DNA from 3 places in the Achromobacter sp. D7-1 genome. Region 2 is predicted to be linked to each of the others. Evidence: predicted binding sites of a transcription regulator. Region 2 holds the regulator's gene; each other region holds the start of a gene.
What was found. The regulator LexA, encoded in region 2, represses DNA repair genes until DNA is damaged. The targets are predictions, from matches to a motif close to ACTGTATNNNNATACAGT.
Positions count from the first base shown of each region.

Region 1: AC6LKD_RS23350 (ATP-dependent helicase) is a predicted target of LexA. The motif match lies at 2,207-2,224, and genes of this name have one in related genera.
Region 3: AC6LKD_RS31535 (DNA topoisomerase IV subunit B) is a predicted target of LexA. The motif match lies at 4,872-4,889, and genes of this name have one in related genera.

Region 1 covers NZ_JCBAMT010000064.1:1,030-7,646, reverse strand. Annotated here, with positions in the region: gene AC6LKD_RS23350 (ATP-dependent helicase) at 33-2,138, opposite strand; gene AC6LKD_RS23345 (DUF72 domain-containing protein) at 2,258-3,154, shown strand; gene pdxR (MocR-like pyridoxine biosynthesis transcription factor PdxR) at 3,140-4,651, opposite strand; gene AC6LKD_RS23335 (4-aminobutyrate--2-oxoglutarate transaminase) at 4,747-6,012, shown strand; gene AC6LKD_RS23330 (NAD-dependent succinate-semialdehyde dehydrogenase) at 6,136-6,617, shown strand, end outside.
Region 2 covers NZ_JCBAMT010000007.1:4,169-10,785, forward strand. Annotated here, with positions in the region: gene clpX (ATP-dependent Clp protease ATP-binding subunit ClpX) at 1-1,021, shown strand, start outside; gene lon (endopeptidase La) at 1,281-3,731, shown strand; gene lexA (transcriptional repressor LexA) at 3,855-4,505, opposite strand; gene AC6LKD_RS04795 (amino acid aminotransferase) at 4,686-5,885, opposite strand; gene uvrB (excinuclease ABC subunit UvrB) at 5,961-6,617, shown strand, end outside.
Region 3 covers NZ_JCBAMT010000135.1:4,924-11,540, forward strand. Annotated here, with positions in the region: gene parC (DNA topoisomerase IV subunit A) at 1-2,074, opposite strand, end outside; gene AC6LKD_RS31530 (YcxB family protein) at 2,110-2,715, opposite strand; gene AC6LKD_RS31535 (DNA topoisomerase IV subunit B) at 2,715-4,676, opposite strand; gene trxA (thioredoxin TrxA) at 5,003-5,329, shown strand; gene rho (transcription termination factor Rho) at 5,447-6,617, shown strand, end outside.

The DNA.
Region 1 (6,617 bases), on a different contig from region 2:
ACAGCTTATATATCGGCCGATGATAGCCCAGCCTAGGAGAACAGGTTGCGCACCCGCTTGGCCACGTCCACGCTGGGCGCTTGCGGTTCCTTGGGCACGCCGCGCCCTTCGGGCAGGTCCGGCGGTTTGGGCAGGTGGTCGAACAGCGGCAGCATCGCATTGGTGATGTAGCGCGTGCGCGATCCGTAGACGTGCCGGTCGCCCATGCCGGTCTGCTGGTGCACGTAGAAGCGCTGCGGCACGATCAGCTGCAGGCGCTCCTTGGCGCGGGTCATCGCCACGTACAGCAGACGGCGCTCTTCCTCGATTTCCTCGGCCGTGCCGGTGCTCATGTCGGACGGGATGCAGCCGTCGACCACGTTCAGGACGTAGACCGCCTTCCATTCCTGGCCCTTGGCGGAATGGATGGTGGACAGGATCATGTAGTCCTCGTCGCGATGCGGCGCGCCGGACTCGTCGCTGGTGGCGTCCGGCGGGTCCAGCGTCAGTTCGGTCAGGAAGCGTTCGCGCGTGCCGTAGCCAGCGGCGATGCGCGCCAGCTGGTCCAGGTCCGCGCGGCGCACGCGCGCATCGTCGTACAGGCGTTCCAGCTGCGCGCCGTACCAGCGCAAGGCCAGGTCCACATCGGCCGGCCATTTGAGCGCGGGATCGCACAGCGCCGCGTAGGTGTCGGCGAAAGCGCCCCACTCGCCCTGCGCCGCCGCGCCCGGCTTGAACTCGCGCAAGGCGCGCAGGGGTTCGGCGGACGCCGACATGGCGTCCATCAGCTTGCCGGCGGTGGCCGGGCCGATGCCGGGCAGCAATTGCGCCACGCGAAAGCCCGCCATGCGGCCGCGCGGATTCTCCGCCCAGCGCAGCAGCGACAGCAGGTCCTTGACGTGCGCGGCCTCCAGGAAACGCAGGCCGCCGAACTTCACGAAGGGGATGTTGCGGCGGGTCAGCTCCAGTTCCAGCGCGGCGCTGTGGCTGGCGGTGCGGAACAGCGCCGCCTGCGACTTGAGCGTGGCCCCGCCCTCGCGTTGCGCCAGCACCTGGTCGGCCACCCAGCGCGCCTGGCCGGCTTCGTCGCTGACCGTCACCAGTTCGGGCAACTGGGACGACTTGCGGTCGGTCCACAGGTCCTTGGCGTAGCGCTCCGTGGCCAGGCCGATCACGGCGTTGGACGCGTTCAAGATGGGCTGCGTGGAACGGTAGTTGCGGTCCAGCGTGATGACGCGGGCCGGCGTGGGGAACTGCCCTGGAAAATCCAGGATGTTGCGCACCGTGGCCGCGCGGAACGAATAAATCGACTGGGCGTCGTCGCCCACCACCGTCAGGCCGCGGCCGTCAGGCTTCATTGCCATCAGGATGGCGGACTGCAGGCGGTTGGTGTCCTGGTACTCATCGACCAACACATGGTCGAAGCGCGCCCCCACGTCGGCCGCGATGCCGGGATCGCCCATCATTTCGGCCCAGTAAAGCAGCAGATCGTCGTAGTCCAGCACCTGCTGGTCCTGCTTGGCCGCGACGTAGGCGCGGAACAGGTTCTTGAGTTCGTCCTCCCATTGCGCGCACCAGGGGAAGGCCGTCTTCAGCACGTCGGCCACCGGCGTCTGGCTGTTAACCACGCGCGAATAGATGGCCAGGCAGGTGCCCTTGAGCGGAAAGCGCGACTTGGTGGACGACAGCCCCAGCTCGTGGCGCACCATGCCCATCAGGTCCTCGGCGTCGCCGCGGTCATGGATGGTGAAGGCTTCGGACAGCCCGATGCGTTGCGCGCAATCGCGCAGCAGGCGCGCGCCGATGGCATGGAAGGTGCCGGCCCAGGGCAGCGACGGCGCCTGCTGCGTGGCGCGCAGCCGCATCACCCGCTGCAGCACCGAGCCCACGCGCCGCTCCATTTCCAGCGCCGCGCGGCGCGAGAAGGTCAGGAGCAGCATGCGCTGCGGATCGGCGCCGTTGAGAATCAGGTGCGCCACCCGGTGGGCCAGCGTATTGGTCTTGCCCGAGCCGGCCCCGGCGATCACCAGCAAGGGGCCGTCGTCCCCCGGCGCGCCAGCCACGCCGAACTCGGCGGCCTCGCGTTGGGCGGGATTGAGATCGGCCAGGGGATCGGGGCGTTCGGCGGACGGGGAGGACGTATCGGTTTGGTCGGACATGGGGCGGGGCCGCAGCATGGCAGCCGCTGAAAACGGCGAGCCCGGACATTGCCGGGCTTCGGATGAACACTGTATATTTATACAGAATTTTTTCAATAAAGTCTGATTCACCTGTGGCCATACGCCTCTTGACCGGCACCGCCTCCTGGACCGACCCCACCCTGCTGGCCTGCGGCCGCTTCTACCCGCCGGAGGTCCGCAGCGCCGAAGCGCGGCTGCGCTTCTATGCCTCGCGCTTCCCCATGGCCGAGGTCGATTCCAGCTACTACGCCATGCCCACGGCCGAAAACGCCTATCTCTGGACACAGCGCACGCCTGAAGATTTCGTCTTCAATATCAAGGCCTTCCGGCTGTTCACCGGCCATCAGACGCCGCTTTCCTCTCTGCCGGCGGACATCCGGCGCGAGCTGCCGGACTGGCCCGAACCCGTCATCTACCACGACCGGATGCCTGCGGACCTGCGCGACGAACTCTGGCGCCGCTACCAGCTTGCGCTGGAACCCTTGCGCATGGCGGACAAGCTGGGTGCGGTGCATTTCCAGTTTCCGCCCTGGATCCGCCGCGACGCGCGCGGCCGGACACGGGTCGCCGACTGCGCCCGGCGTATGGAGGACCATCTGGTCTCGGTGGAGTTCCGCCACCGCAGCTGGTTCGAGTCGCCCTCGGCGACCGCGGACACGCTGGCCTTTGAGCGCGAGCTGGGGGTGGCGCATACCGTGGTGGACAGCCCGCAAGGCTTTGAGAACACCGTGCCCGCAGTCTGGGAATGCACTCACCCGGAACTGACACTGCTGCGCCTGCATGGGCGCAACACGGCCACCTGGAACGTGTCCGGCGCCGCCTCCTCGGGGCGCTTCCAATATGAATACTCGGAACAGGAACTGGCCGAACTGGCCGAGCGCTTCTCCCGGCTGGCGGCGCAAAGCGCACAGGCGCACGCGGTCTTCAACACCAACTTTGAAGATCAGGGCATGCGCAACGCTGCGGCCTTCGCGGCGGCGCTAGCGCCCGCCTGACACCGCCAGCGCCGCGGGCGCGCGCGCCACTTCGTTCAGGCTTTCCAGCAGCACTTCGAATTTGCGCGCGATGTCGTGCTCGGGCACGCAGGCGTAGCCCAACAGCAGACCGGGCCGGCGGCCCTCGTCGTTGACGTAATAGCGCGACAGCGCGCGCGTCAGCACCCCCTTGCCGCGCGCGACGTCCACCACCCGCAGGTCGTCCATGTCCTCGGGCAGCGTCAACACCAGGTGCAGCCCCGCCATGCTGGCGTCGCGATGTAGCCAGTCGGGTCCCAGCCGCCGTTCGATCAGGTTGACCAGCATGGCGCGACGGCGCCCGTACAGCATGCGCATGCGGCGGATGTGGGCGGCGTAGTGGCCTTCCGAGATGAACGTGGCCAGGGCCGCGTGCGTCATCAGATGCCCTTCGCGGTACAGCTCGGCGTGCGCCGCCTGGAACGCCGCGGTCAGGGTCTTGGGCAGCACCAGATAGCCCACGCGCAAGCCCGGGTACAGGGTCTTGCTGAAGGTGCCCATATAGATCACGGGCGCGTCCGGCTCCAGCCCCAGCAGCGAGGCGATGGGCCGGCCGGAGAAGCGGAATTCGCTGTCGTAATCGTCTTCGATGATCCAGCTGCCGCTTTGCCGCGCCACCGCCAGCAATTGGCGCCGGCGCGTCAGCGACATGACCGGGCCCAGCGGATACTGGTGCGAGGGCGTGACGAAGATGAAGCGCGGCGGCGTGCCCACGGTCTCCGGCAGTCGCATGCCCTCCTCGTCCACCGGCAGGTGCACGGTATGCAGGCCATTGGCCTGCAGCACGGTGCGCGCGCCCCAGTAGCCCGGATCCTCGACCCAGGCGGTCTCGCCGGCCTCGCCCAGGATGCGGGTGGTCAGGTCGATGGCCTGGTGCGAGCCCTCGGTGATGATGATCTGTTCCGGATCGCAATCGATCGAGCGGGTCAGCGCCAGATGCTGCGCCAGCGCCTCGCGCAGGGCCGGCAACCCGCCGCCATAGGCGTAGGTCAGCAGGTCGGGCGAGGGATTGCGCCACAAGGCGCTGAAAATGCGGCCGAACTTCTTGTGCGGGAACTCGGTCAGGTCCGGCACGCCGGGCATGAAGGCGCCCCATTGGTAGGGCGAGGCCGAAACGCCGTCGACGATGGCGGCGCCGCGCGGCGACAATGCCGGGCGCGCTTGCGCCGGTGGCGGCTGGCTTTTGCGCCGGCCGCTGGCCAGGTAGGAATCCGGGACCGAGGCGTTGACGAAGGTGCCGTTGCCCTGGCGGCTGCGGGTATAGCCTTCGGCCAGCAACTGGCTGTAGACATGGACCACCGTGTTGCGGGCGATGCCGAGCTCGGCCGCCAGGTCGCGCGAGGCGGGCAGGCGCGAGTCCGCGGCAATGGCTCCGTCCAGGATGGCTTCCCGGATGCCGCGGTACAGCCGCTTGTTCATGGGCTCGCTGGAGCCGTCCGCCAGCCGCAGCTGCAGCAAGTCACCGACGATGGACCGCAATTGGTTCTACCTGATTTATAAAAGTGGTTCCCACAAATGGGGCCATCGTAGCATTAAATAAGGTTTTCCCGCCCATCATGCTCGCAGAGGCTGAGATGAAGAATCAGGACCTGAATACCCGCCGTTCCCTGGCCACGCCGCGCGGCGTCGGCGTCATGTGCGACTTCTACGCGGTGCGCGCCGAAAACGCCACCCTGTGGGACGCCAATGGCAAGGAATACATCGATTTCGCAGGCGGCATCGCCGTCCTGAACACGGGCCACCTGCACCCGAAGATCAAGGCCGCCGTTGCCGCGCAGCTGGACAACTTCACGCACACGGCCTACCAGATCGTGCCGTACGAAGGCTATGTCTCGCTGGCCGAGCGCATCAACCGCCTCGCCCCCATCGACGGCCTGAAGAAGAGCGCCTTCTTCACCACCGGCGTGGAAGCCGTCGAAAACGCCGTCAAGATCGCGCGTTCGGCCACCGGTCGCTCGGGCGTCATCGCCTTCTCGGGCTCGTTCCACGGCCGCACCATGCTGGGCATGGCGCTGACCGGCAAGGTCGCCCCGTACAAGCTGTCGTTCGGTCCGATGCCGGGCGACATCTATCACGTGCCCTTCCCCAACGCCACCCAGTCCATCAGCGTGGCGGACTCGCTCAAGGCGCTGGACCTGCTGTTCAAGTGCGACATCGATCCCAAGCGCGTCGCGGCCATTATCATCGAGCCGGTGCAGGGTGAAGGCGGCTTCAATATCACCCCGCCCGAGCTGATGACGGCGCTGCGCAAGGTCTGCGACGAGCACGGCATCCTGCTGATCGCCGACGAAGTCCAGACCGGCTTCGGCCGCACCGGCAAGCTGTTCGCCATGGAGCACCACCCGGTCCAGGCCGACCTGATCACCATGGCCAAGAGCCTGGGCGGCGGCTTCCCGATATCGGGCGTGGTCGGCCGCGCCGACGTCATGGACGCGCCCGCCGCCGGCGGCCTGGGCGGCACCTACGCCGGCAACCCGCTGGCAGTCGCCGCGGCGCATGCCGTGCTGGACGTGATCGCCGAGGAAAAGCTGTGCGAACGCGCCGACGCCCTGGGCGACAAGCTGCGCGCGCATCTGGAAGGCCTGCGCGCCAAGGTTCCGGGCATCGCCGACGTGCGCGGCCTGGGTTCCATGGTCGCCCTGGAACTGAACGATCCCGCCACCGGCAAGCCGGACGCGGAAGCGGTCAAGCGCGTGCAAGCCCGCGCCATCGAAAAGGGTCTGATTTTGCTAAGCTGCGGTGTGTACGGCAACGTCCTGCGCTTCCTGTACCCCTTGACCATCCCCGACGCCCAGTTCGATCGCGCGCTGGCCATCCTGTCCGAGGCGCTCGCCGCCTGACGCATAGGGCCTGAACTACCGGTATTTCGGCGGGCAGGCACAAGTTTTGCGGGCGTAGCGGGTTATCCGCCACGCCCGTAAACGTTTCCTGGCCCACCGCTTCCCTTCAAGGAGACTGCAACAATGACCGCACTGACTCATCCCCTGGCGCGCCCCGACCTGCTGCGCGACGCCTGCTACATCGACGGCAAATGGGTAGCCGCCGGCAACGGCCCGTCCATCCCCGTGGATAATCCCTCCACCGGCAAGACCATCGTGTCCGTGCCCAAGCTGGGCCGCAAGGAAGCCGAACAGGCCATCGCCAGCGCCGAGGCCGCCCTGCCCGCCTGGAGCGCCAAGACCGGCAAGGAACGCGCCGCGATCCTGCTGAAGTGGGCCCAGCTCATGATGCAGCACCAGCAGGACCTGGCCGCCATCATGACCTCCGAACAGGGCAAGCCCGTGACCGAAGCCGCCGGCGAAATCGCCTATGCCGCCTCGTTCCTGGAATGGTTCGGCGAAGAAGCCAAGCGCATCGACGGCGACATCCTGCAAAGCCCCAAGGCCGGCCAGCGCCTGATGGCGCTCAAGCAGCCCATCGGCGTCACCGCCGCCATCACGCCGTG
Region 2 (6,617 bases):
CAACCATTACAAGCGCATCCGCCACGGCGAGATCAAGGGCGACGAAGTCGAGCTCTCCAAGAGCAACATCATGCTGATCGGCCCCACCGGGTCGGGCAAGACGCTCCTGGCCCAGACGCTGGCGCGCATGCTGAACGTGCCCTTCGTCATGGCCGACGCCACCACGCTGACCGAAGCCGGTTACGTGGGCGAAGACGTCGAGAACATCATTCAGAAGTTGCTGCAGAACTGCAACTACGAAGTGGAAAAGGCGCAGCGCGCCATCATCTACATCGATGAAATTGACAAGATTTCCCGCAAGTCCGACAACCCGTCCATCACCCGCGACGTGTCGGGCGAGGGCGTGCAGCAGGCCTTGCTGAAGCTGATCGAAGGCACGGTCGCTTCGGTGCCCCCGCAGGGCGGCCGCAAGCACCCCAACCAGGACTTCGTCCAGGTCGACACGACCAACATCCTGTTCATCGTGGGCGGCGCCTTCGACGGACTGGAAAAGGTCATCCGCGACCGTACCGAAAAATCGGGCATCGGCTTTTCGGCCTCGGTGCGCGCCAAGTCGGAACGCGGCGTGGGCGAGCTGTTCTCCGAAGTCGAACCGGAAGACCTGATCAAGTTCGGCTTGATTCCCGAACTGGTCGGCCGTCTGCCGGTGGTCGCCACCCTGGACGAACTGGACGAAGCGGCCCTGGTGCAGATCCTGACCGAGCCCAAGAACGCCTTGCTCAAGCAATTCCAGAAGCTGTTCGCCATGGAAGGCGCTGAGCTCGACGTGCGGCCCGCGGCCCTGAAGGCGATCGCCCGCAAGGCGCTGCGCCGCAAGACAGGCGCGCGCGGCCTGCGTTCCATCATCGAGCAGGCCCTGCTCGACACCATGTATGACCTGCCTTCTCAAGGCAACGTCAAGCGCGTGGTGCTGGACGAGGGCGCCATCGAAGGCGAGGGCAAGCCATTGCTCATCTACGCCGACGAGGACGCGGCTGCCGACAAGCCAGAGCGCGGAGAAGTCCGCGATGCCGCAGCCTGATATTTCAAAAAAGCCCGTTCCTGTAACGGGTTTTTTTGCCTAAGGCGCATTCCCGGGTGCAAACACGCTTTTCCCGCAGGCGCGACGCTTGCATACTGGGAGTGCCGCCCCGGGGTTTTTTCCAGCCTTTGGGTTATCCGGGCGCCGAGATCTTGAATTTTCGGCTATTGTTCCCATAACAGACGTAACCGACGTGGATTGCCCGGGTATACCCGGATCTCCCGTCCCCGATACGCCGAGTCATACCGAGGAACCTCCTATGTCTGCCAGCCAGACCCTGCCTTCCGACCCGATCGACCTGCCCCTGCTCCCACTGCGCGACGTCGTAGTGTTTCCGCACATGGTCATCCCGCTGTTCGTCGGCCGTCCGCGCTCTATCCGCGCGCTCGAGGTTGCGATGGAAGCGGGCAAGAGCATCATGCTCGTGGCCCAGAAATCCGCCGGCAAGGATGATCCCACCCCCGAAGACGTCTACGAGATCGGCTGCGTAGCCGGCATCCTGCAGATGCTCAAATTGCCCGACGGCACCGTCAAGGTGCTGGTCGAAGGCACCCAGCGCGCCCGTATCAACAGCATCGAAGACGCCGATTCGCACTTCACCTGCCAGGTGAGCCCGATCGAACCGGACGCCATGCAAGGCTCCGAGACCGAGGCCCTGCGCCGCGCCATCGTGGCTCAGTTCGAGCAGTACGTAAAACTGAACAAGAAGATCCCCCCGGAGATCCTGACCTCGCTGGCTGGCATCGATGATGCCGGGCGCCTGGCCGACACGATCGCCGCACATCTTCCCCTGAAGCTCGAGCAGAAGCAGAAGATGCTCGAGATCGTCGGCACCTCCGAGCGCCTCGAAGGCCTGCTCACGCAACTCGAAACCGAAATCGACATCCTCCAGGTCGAAAAGCGGATTCGCGGCCGCGTGAAGAAGCAGATGGAGAAGAGCCAGCGCGACTACTACCTGAATGAGCAGGTCAAGGCCATTCAGAAGGAGTTGGGCGAAGGCGAAGAGGGCGCGGACATCGAAGAGCTTGAAAAGAAGATCATCGCTGCCCACATGCCCAAAGAGGCGCGCAAGAAGGCCGATGCCGAGCTCAAGAAGCTCAAGCTCATGTCGCCCATGTCGGCCGAAGCCACCGTGGTGCGCAACTACATCGATACGCTCATCAACCTCCCCTGGAGGAAGAAGAGCAAGATCAACAATTCCATCAGCAACGCGGAAACGGTGCTGGACAACGACCATTACGGTCTGGAAAAGGTCAAGGAACGGATCCTCGAATATCTTGCCGTGCAACAGCGCGTGGACAAGGTGAAGGCGCCCATCCTGTGCCTGGTCGGCCCTCCTGGCGTGGGTAAGACCTCGCTCGGCCAATCCATCGCCAAGGCAACGAACCGCAAGTTCGTGCGCATGGCGCTGGGCGGCGTGCGCGACGAAGCCGAGATCCGCGGCCATCGTCGTACGTACATCGGCTCCATGCCTGGCAAGATCGTCCAGAACATGTCCAAGGTCGGCGTGCGCAATCCCTTGTTCCTGCTCGACGAAATCGACAAGCTGGGCATGGATTTCCGTGGCGATCCCTCCTCGGCGCTGCTCGAAGTGCTGGACCCGGAACAGAACCACACGTTCCAGGACCATTACATCGAAGTCGACTTCGACCTGTCCGACGTGATGTTCGTGGCTACCAGCAACACGCTGAACATTCCGCCGGCCCTGCTGGACCGCATGGAAGTGATCCGCCTGTCGGGTTATACCGAGGAAGAGAAGATCCACATCGCCCGCGACCATCTGCTGCCCAAGCTGATGAAGAACAACGGCGTGAAGGATAGCGAACTCACGGTCGACGACAGCGCGCTGCGCGACATCGTGCGTTACTACACCCGCGAAGCCGGCGTGCGTGCGCTCGAGCGCGAAGTGGGCAAGATCTGCCGCAAGGTCATCAAGCAGTTGCTGACCCAGAACGACCGCGCCAAGGCTGAAGGCAAGACCGTCGAGGTCAAGCCGGTCAACGTCACGGGCGACAACCTGAGCGATTTCCTGGGCGTGCGCCGTTACGCCTTCGGCATGGCCGAAAAGGAAAACCAGATCGGTCAGGTGACGGGTCTGGCCTGGACCGAAGTCGGCGGCGATCTGCTGACGATCGAAGTCGCGGACATGCCGGGCAAGGGCGTCATCCAACGCACCGGTTCGCTGGGCGACGTGATGAAGGAATCGGTCGAAGCGGCCCGCACGGTGGTGCGTTCGCGCGCCCGCCGCCTGGGCTTTGCCGACAGCGTCTTCGAGAAGCACGACATGCACGTGCACGTGCCGGAAGGCGCGACACCCAAGGACGGTCCGTCCGCGGGTATCGCGATCACCACGGCCATGGTGTCGGCCTTGTCGCGCATCCCGGTGCGCGCCGACGTCGCCATGACCGGCGAGATCACGCTGCGCGGCGAAGTCCTGCCCATCGGCGGCCTGAAGGAAAAGCTGCTTGCAGCTCACCGTGGCGGCATCAAGACGGTCTTGATCCCGGAAGAAAACGTCAAGGACTTGGCGGAAATCCCGGACAACGTCAAGAACCACCTTGAAATCGTGCCGGTGCGCTGGATCGACAAGGTGCTGGAAATGGCCTTGGAGCGTCTGCCGGAGCCCCTGGCCGAGGAAGAGGCCGTCAAGGAACCCCTGGTGGCCAAGCCTGCCGAACCCGGTTCGACCGATCCGGTGCTCAAGCACTGATGAACGCCTGGAGGACGCCGCCCTCGGGTGGCGTTTCTCCAAGACAGGGCCTTCAACAAAAAACCCCGCCAAGAAAATCGGCGGGGTTTTTTTACGTAGTGCGCGGACGCAGAACGCCGGGGTCTAGTGCAGTGCGTGTGTGCGGATCAGGCCTACTGCAATGCCCTCCAGCGCAAAATCCTGGCCGGCTTCGACCACAATGGGTTCGAAATCGGGGTTTTCGGGCAGGAGTTCGATGTGGCCGTTCTGGCGCTGCAGCCGCTTGACCGTGACGTCGTCGCCCAGGCGAGCCACCACGATCTGGCCGTTGCGGGCTTCCGAAGCCTTTTTTACGGCAAGCAGGTCGCCTTCCAGGATGCCGGCATCGCGCATGCTCATGCCGCGGACCTTGAGCAGGTAGTCGGGCGCCTGAGCGAACAGGTTGGGGTCTACGCCGACTTCGCGTTCGACGTGCTCGGCGGCCAGGATGGGGCTGCCCGCAGCCACGCGGCCGACCAGGGGCAGCAGTAACTGCGCCAGGCCCGGCATCGGCAGCGAGCTTTGCGTGGAAGTGGGGGAGGCGTCTTTCAGGCGGATGCCGCGGGAGGCGCCCGCCGTCAGTTCGATGGCGCCCTTGCGCGCCAGCGCCTTGAGGTGATCTTCCGCTGCATTGGGGGAACGGAAACCCAGGGCCAGGGCGATTTCGGCGCGCGTCGGCGGGAAGCCGGTGCGTGCGACGGTCTGCCGGATGAGGTCCAGGATTTGTTGTTGGCGATCAGTGAGTTTGCTGGCCATGGCGATGATCCGGTGCTAGCGGACTGTACATATATACAGCGCCATTCTGGGGGACGCAGCGCAAAAAAGCAAGCCAGCCCGCGCCAAAAGAAAAAGCCGGCCCGCGCCAAAAGAAAAACGGGACCCGAAGGTCCCGTTCCTGGCGGCAGGCCCGGATAGGCCTGTGCGCGGCAAGTGGTCTTAAAGCACTGCTGCGATGCCCTTGGCGACCTTGTCGATGTTGCCGCTGTTCAGCGCGGCGACGCAGATGCGGCCGCTGGACACGGCGTAGACACCATGCTCTTCGCGCAGGCGATCCACTTGCGCGGCGGTCAGGCCCGAGTACGAGAACATGCCGCGCTGCTGCAGCACGAAGCTGAAGTCCTGCTTGCCGCCGTGTTCCTTGATCTTGTCGACCAGTTGCTTGCGCATCTCGCGGATGCGGTCGCGCATGCCGGCCAGTTCCTCTTCCCACATGGCAAAGAGTTCAGGCGTGTTCAGGACCGTCGACACCACCGTGCCGCCGTGGGTGGGCGGGTTGGAGTAGTTGGTGCGGATCACGCGCTTGAGTTGGCTCAGCACGCGGGTGGCTTCGTCCTTGCTGCCGGCCACGACCGTCAGCGCGCCCACGCGTTCGCCGTACAGCGAGAACGACTTCGAGAACGACGAGCTGATGAACATGGTCAGGTCCAGATCGGCGAACATGCGCACGACCGAGGCGTCTTCGGTCAGGCCGTCGCCGAAACCCTGGTAGGCGATGTCCAGGAACGGGACCAGCTTGTTTTCCTTGACGACGGCGGCGATCTGCTTCCACTGGTCGGGGGTGGGGTCCACGCCGGTGGGGTTGTGGCAGCAGGCATGCAGCACGACGACGGTCTTGGCGGGGGCGGCCTTCAGGTCGGCCAGCATGGCGTCGAAGTTCAGGCCGCGGGTGGCGGCGTCGTAGTACGAATAGGTGCCGACCTCGAAGCCGGCGCGCTCGAACAGGGCGCGGTGGTTTTCCCAGCTGGGATCGCTGATCAGGACCTTGGAGGTCGGCAGCAGCTGGCGCAGGAAGTCGGCGCCGATCTTCAGCGCGCCGGTTCCGCCCAGGGCCTGGGTGGTCAGCACGCGGCCGGCGGCGGCCAGCGCCGAATCCTTGCCCAGCAACAGGGCTTGCGCGCCGGTGTTGTAGCCGGCGATGCCTTCGATCGGCAGGTAGCCGCGGGCGGCGGCGGCTTCGATGCGGGCGGCCTCGGCCTTGCGCACCGCGCCCAGCAGGGGAATGCGACCCTGATCGTCGTAGTACACGCCCACGCCCAGATTCACCTTACCGGGACGCGTATCAGCGTTGTATTGTTCGTTCAGGCCAAGAATGGGGTCGCGCGGCGCGAGTTCGACGGAATCGAAAAGGGTGCTCATGGGAGTCTGATGAGGTGGGTGGACGCAGTACAGGCTGCTGTGGATAATGAGGGGTTTACCCTGGAAGAGTCTAGCATGCCTAAGAGCGCAATAGACCCGATTACGGCGGGGGCTGCGGCGAACCCGGCGGCCGATCCCGTGGCGGCATCGGCCGTGGCGGACCCGTCCGCGCCAGGCCCTGGATTCATCGACTTCCCGGGCAGCCCGTTTCATCTGTACCAACCCTATCCGCCGGCTGGGGATCAGCCCACCGCCATCGAGGGGCTGACGCAGGGGGTAGAGGACGGCCTGATGTTCCAGACGCTTTTGGGCGTGACGGGCTCCGGCAAGACCTACACCATGGCCAACGTGATCGCCCGCATGGGACGGCCGGCGCTGGTGCTGGCCCCCAACAAGACGCTGGCCGCCCAGTTGTACGCCGAGATGCGGGAGTTCTTCCCGAAGAACGCGGTCGAGTACTTTGTTTCGTATTACGACTACTATCAGCCTGAGGCCTACGTCCCGACGCGCGACCTGTTCATCGAAAAGGATTCGTCCATCAATGAACACATCGAGCAGATGCGGCTGTCCGCGACCAAGAGCCTGCTGGAGCGCCGCGACACCATCATCGTGGGCACGGTGTCCTGCATCTACGGTATCGGCAACCCGGGCGACTACCATGCCATGGTGCTGATCCTGCGCGCTGGGGATCAGATCGCCCGCCGCGAGATCCTGGCGCGCCTCGTCGCCATG
Region 3 (6,617 bases), on a different contig from region 2:
CCAGGAACTTGCCCTTGTGCGAGAGCAGCGCCAATTGCTTGGCGCCGGCGAACAGCGGCACCGGACGCAGGAGTTCGTCGCCCTCTTCCAGGGTGATGAACTGCTTGCCGGCTCGCTGGCGGCTGACCATGTCGGACAGCTTGGCGGCAAAGCCGTAGCCGCCGCGCGTGGCCAGCAGCCAGCGGCTGTCGGGCGCGGCCGCGATCGTGTGGACAATGCGCGTGCCGCTGCCCAGGTCGATCATGGTGGTGACGGGTTGGCCGTCGCCGCGGGCCGAAGGCAGGCCGCCGACCGGCACCGAATAGACGCGCCCGTTGTCGCCCACGGCGATCAGCGTGTCGGTGGTGCGGCACTCGAAGGCGCCGTACATATCGTCGCCCTGCTTGAAGCCGAATTGCGAGGCGTCGTGGCCATGGCCCTGGCGGGCGCGCAGCCAGCCCTTTTGCGACACGATCACGGTGACGGGTTCGTCCAGCACCTTGGTTTCGAGCACGGCGCGCTCGGCGGTCTCGATCAGCGTGCGGCGGTCGTCGCCGTACTGCTTGGCGTCGGCCTCGATTTCCTTGACCAGCAGGCGCTTGAGCGAGGCGGGATTGTCCAGCAGTTCCTGCAGGCGCACCTGGTCCTCGCGCTTGTCCGCCAGTTCCTGTTCGATCTTGAACCCTTCCAGCCGGGCCAGCTGGCGCAGGCGCATTTCCAGGATGTCCTCGGCCTGCCGTTCGGACAGCTTGAAGCGTTCCATCAGCGCGGCGCGCGGTTCGTCAGATTCGCGGATCGTCTGGATCACTTCGTCCACGTTCAGGTAGACGACCATGCGGCCTTCCAGCACGTGGATGCGGTCGATGACCTTGTCCAGGCGGTAGCGCGTGCGGCGCACCACGGTGTTGGTGCGGAACGCAATCCATTCGACCAGGATGTCGCGCAGGCCCTTTTGGCGCGGCCGGCCGTCGGTGCCGATGCACACCAGGTTGATGGACGAACTGCTTTCCATGCTGGTCTGCGCCAGCAGGGTGTTGACGAATTCGTCGCGGTCCACGCGCGAGGTCTTGGGTTCGAAGACCAGGCGCACGGCGGCGTCCTTGCCGGATTCGTCGCGCACCGCGTCCAGCAGGTTCAACATCACGGCCTTGGCCTGGGTCTGCTCGGGCGTCAGGCTCTTCTTGCCGGTCTTGACCTTGGGGTTGGTGATTTCCTCGATCTCTTCCAGCACCTTCTGGCCCGAGGTGCCGGGCGGCAGCTCGGTGACCACCAACTGCCACTGGCCGCGCGCCATTTCCTCGAACTGCCAGCGGGCGCGCACCTTGAGCGAGCCGCGGCCGCCCGCGTAGATCTGGGCGATGTCCTCGGCCGGCGTAATGATCTGCCCGCCGCCCGCGAAGTCCGGACCCGGGATCAAGGCGTGCAGCTCGGCGTCCGGCAATTGCGGATGCTTGATGAGCGCCACGCAGGCCTGCGCCACTTCGCGCAGGTTGTGCGGCGGAATCTCGGTGGCCATGCCGACCGCGATGCCCGAGGCGCCGTTGAGCAGCATCACGGGCAGGCGCGCCGGCAGCATCTGCGGCTCTTGCTGGCTGCCGTCGTAGTTGGGCACGAAGTCCACCGTGCCTTCGTCCAGCTCGTCCAGCAGCAGCTTGGCGATGGGCGTCAGGCGGGCTTCGGTGTATCGCATGGCGGCGGCGTTGTCGCCGTCGCGCGATCCGAAGTTGCCCTGGCCGTCGATCAGCGGATAGCGCAGCGAGAAATCCTGCGCCATGCGCACCATGGCGTCATAGGCGGCCTGGTCGCCGTGCGGGTGGTATTTGCCCAGCACGTCGCCCACGACGCGCGCGGACTTCACGGGCTTGGCGCCAGCGGCCAGTCCCATCGCCTGCATGGCGTACAGGATGCGGCGCTGCACCGGCTTCTGCCCGTCGCCCACGTCAGGCAGGGCGCGGCCGCGCACCACGGAAACCGCGTAGTCCAGATAGGCCTGCTCCGCGTAGCGCGCCAGGGTGATGGCGGCATCGCCATCGCCGTCGCCATCGCCGCCGGGCGGGTTGGAATCGAACAAGCCAGGTTGATTGCTGTCGGTCATTATGTATTCAGGTAGACAATTTCATCGAAACGGCGTCAAAGCGCCTGCGCGGACGACATCAGTTGCGTATCGGCGACATGCGCGCGCAGCTGGGTCCGCACCGCATCCAGCGTGGCGGCGTCCTGCCCGCGCTTGGGGATGATCACGCCTTGCAAGGTGCCGAGAATGACATAGAGATGTTGCGGGGTTTCCTCGACGCGCCGCACATCGGACCAGTCCATGCGTCCGGAGGCAGTAGAAGTGGTGTCCGTGATGCCGTCGGCGCCGAAATCCAGCTGATGGCGGCCCAGGAACAACTCGTCGGGCTGCCTTTTCAGCATGCGGCGCGTGTTCATCCTGACCAGCGCCGGCAGGACGTACTCGTAGGCCAGCGCCAGGAGCATGAGGATGCCCAGGCCCACCGCCAACCCCTGGAAGTACACGGGCAGGATCCGCCCCCAGTTCGGCATATTGCCGTCCCAGGTCTGCCAGATCAGGTAGGCCAGCAGGGCCACGATCATCAGGACCGCGAAACGCAGATGGGAGCGATAGCGGCGGCGGCGCAGCTCCGGCCGCTTGTACACGTAAGCGGCGAAGTCGGCGTAGTCGTCGGCCGTCATCTCGACATCCATACGGGCTTGCCCGGGCGCGGACGCGGCCATCAGATGTCCAGCTCCGCCAGGTTGCCCTTCTCTTCGATCCAGGCGCGGCGCTGCGAGGACTCGCCCTTGCCCATCAGCATGTCGAACATGCGGGTGGTGTCTTCGGGCGTCAGGTCGCCATAGCCCACGGGCAGCAGGCGGCGCGTGTCCGGGTTCATGGTGGTTTCCCACAGCTGCTCGGGGTTCATTTCGCCCAGGCCCTTGAAGCGGCTGACAGCCCAGGCGCCTTCACGCACGCCTTCCTTGCGCAGCTTGTCCTGCGCGGCCTCGAGTTCGCCTTCGTCCAGGCAGTAGATCTTGCGCGCCGGACGCTTGCCCTGCGCCGGCACGTCCAGGCGGAACAGGGGCGGCTTGGCCACGAACACGTTGCCGGCTTCGACCAGCTTGGGGAAGTGCTTGTAGAACAGCGTCAGCAGCAGCACCTGGATGTGCGAACCGTCGACGTCCGCGTCCGACAGGATGCAGATGCGGCCGTAGCGCAGGCCCGACAGGTCCGGCGTATCGCCGGGGCCGTGGGGGTCCACGCCGATGGCGACTGAAATGTCGTGGATTTCGTTATTGGCGAAGAGCCGGTCGCGGTCCACTTCCCAGGAATTGAGCACCTTGCCGCGCAGCGGCAGGATGGCCTGGAATTCCTTGTCGCGGCCCATCTTGGCCGAACCGCCGGCGGAGTCGCCCTCGACCAGGAAGACTTCGGTGCGGGTCGCGTCGCTGGATTCGCAATCGGTCAGCTTGCCCGGCAACACAGCGACTCCCGAGCTCTTGCGCTTTTCCACCTTCTGGGCCGAGCGCTGGCGCGCCTGGGCCTGGCGAATGGCCAGTTCGGCCAGCTTCTTGCCGTACTCGACGTTGCTGTGCAGCCACAGATCCAGCGCGCTCTTGGAAAAACCGCCGACCAAGCGCACGGCGTCGCGGCTGTTCAGGCGTTCCTTGATCTGCCCCTGGAACTGCGGGTCCAGCACCTTGGCCGACAGCACGAAGCTGGCGCGCGCGAACACGTCTTCGGGCAGCAGCTTGACGCCCTTGGGCAGCAGGCTGTGCAGTTCGGCGAAACCCTTGACCGCGCTGAACAGGCCTTCGCGCAGACCCGATTCATGGGTGCCGCCGGCGGGCGTGGGGATCAGGTTCACGTAGGACTCGCGCACGGCGTTGCCGTCCTCGGTCCAGGCCACCACCCACTGGGCGCCCTCGCCTTCGGCGAAGTTCTCGTGGTCGGCGCCGGCGTATTGCTCGCCTTCGAAGAACGGCACCATCAACTCCGCCCCGGCCAGCGCCTCGGACAGGTAGCCGCGCAGGCCGTCCTGGTACTGCCAGGTCTTGGTGTCGCCGGTCTTCTCATTGACCAGGGATACCTTGACCCCCGGCAGCAGCACGGCCTTGCTGCGCAAGAGGTGCGTCAGCTCGCCCAGCGGAATGTTGGGGCTGTCGAAATACTTGGCGTCCGGCCAGACGCGCACGCGGGTGCCGGACTTCTTGCGGCCGCCCTGGTCATAGGGCGCCAGGGGCTCGGCCACGTCGCCGCCTTTGAAAACCAGGCGATTGACGGCGCCGTCGCGCCACACCACCACTTCCAGGCGCGTGGCCAGGGCGTTGGTAACCGACACGCCGACGCCGTGCAGGCCGCCGGAGAAGGCGTAGGCGCCGCCGCCCGCCTTGTCGAACTTGCCGCCGGCGTGCAGGCGCGTGAACACCAGCTCCACCACGGGAGCATGCTCTTCGGGATGCAGGCCGACGGGAATGCCGCGCCCGTCGTCCTCGACGGAAACGCTGCCGTCGATATGCAGCGTGACCTGGATCTGCTTGCCGTAGCCGGCCAAGGCCTCGTCTGCGGCGTTATCAATGACCTCCTGCACGACGTGCAGGGGGTTTTCGGTTCGGGTGTACATGCCCGGGCGCTGGCGCACGGGCTCCAGTCCCTTCAGGACGCGAATGGACGCCTCGGTGTAACGTGGAGTGGCCAAGTTATCCCCAACATCTGTGGAAAAAAACCGACATTTTACGGATAAGCCTAGATTCTGCGCGGCTCCCAGTGGGATGAGCACGACCTGAGCAGCTCCGAATTCGGTAGGATGATGACAGTCACAGCCAGCGCATCGGGGCCACACGGCTCGGATCGCGACAACTGCGCCGCAACATCCTACACAAATCCAGCAACTCCTGTTGTTATTAACAGTGGTATGCCTGTTGTTATTGACAGTGGTATGCTTGAGTCCATCCACAAACAAGAACAACGGCGAGGCGCGTCCCTTTTTACGCGCCTTTTGCTGCCGAACCGAGAATCACCATCATGAGCGACCAAATCAAGAACGTCAGTGACGCCAGCTTCGATGCCGATGTGTTGAAATCCGGCCAGCCGGTGCTGGTGGACTACTGGGCTGCCTGGTGTGGCCCCTGCAAGATGATTGCCCCGATCCTGGAAGAAGTCGCCACGGAGTACGCCGGCCGCCTGACGATCGCCAAGCTGAACGTCGACGAAAACCAGGGCACCGCCACCAAGTACGGCATCCGCGGCATTCCTACCCTTATGCTCTTTAAAGACGGCCAAGCCGCCGCCACCAAAGTTGGCGCGCTGTCGAAGTCGCAACTGACCGCATTCCTGGACGGCGCGCTGTAAGCCGCGTGCCGTGAACGAAGGCGCCGCCCTCGGGGCGGCGCTCATTCAATACCGCGTGTGCCCGTCCGTGGCGCGCCGCCAGAACTCTCCTTCACTCTCCCCCAAAATCCCACCGCGATGCACCTCAACGAACTGAAGGCGCTGCACGTCTCGCAGCTGCTGGAAATGGCCGCCGGCCTGGAAATCGAGAACGCCAACCGCCTGCGCAAGCAGGAATTGATGTTCGCCATCATGAAACGGCGCGCCAAGCAAGGCGAGCAGATCTTCGGCGACGGCGTCCTCGAAGTCCTGCCGGACGGCTTCGGCTTCCTGCGCTCGCCCGAGACTTCGTATCTGGCCAGCACGGACGACATCTACATCTCGCCCTCGCAGATCCGTCGCTTCAACCTGCACACCGGCGACTCGATCGAAGGCGAAGTGCGCACGCCCAAGGATGGCGAGCGCTATTTCGCCCTGGTCAAGGTCGACAAGGTCAACGGCGTGGCGCCTGAAGCGATCAAGCATCGCATCATGTTCGAAAACCTGACGCCGCTGCATCCGAACCGGACCATGCGCCTGGAACGCGACATCAAGAGCGAGGAAAACCTCACGGGCCGCATTCTTGACGTCTTCGCCCCCATCGGCATGGGACAGCGCGGCCTGATCGTCGCCAGCCCCAAGTCCGGCAAGACGGTGATGATGCAGCACATCGCGCACGCCATCACCACCAACTACCCCGACGCGGTCATGATCGTCCTGCTGGTGGACGAGCGTCCCGAGGAAGTGACCGAAATGCAGCGCACGGTGCGCGGCGAAGTGGTGGCCTCGACCTTCGACGAACCCGCCACCCGCCACGTGCAGGTCGCGGAAATGGTCATCGAAAAGGCCAAGCGCCTGGTCGAAATGAAGAAGGACGTCGTGATCCTGCTGGACTCGATCACCCGTCTGGCCCGCGCCTACAACACCGTGGTGCCGGCTTCCGGCAAGGTGCTGACCGGCGGCGTGGACGCCAACGCGCTGCAACGCCCCAAGCGCTTCTTCGGCGCGGCCCGCAACCTGGAAGAAGGCGGTTCGCTGACCATCCTGGGTACGGCGCTGATCGAAACCGGCAGCCGCATGGATGAAGTCATCTATGAAGAATTCAAGGGCACCGGCAACTCCGAAGTCCACCTCGAGCGCCGCCTGGCTGAAAAGCGCGTCTACCCGTCGATCAACCTGAACAAGTCCGGCACTCGCCGCGAAGAGCTGCTGATCGCGCCGGACCTGCTGCAGAAGGTCTGGGTGCTGCGCAAGTTCATCCACGACATGG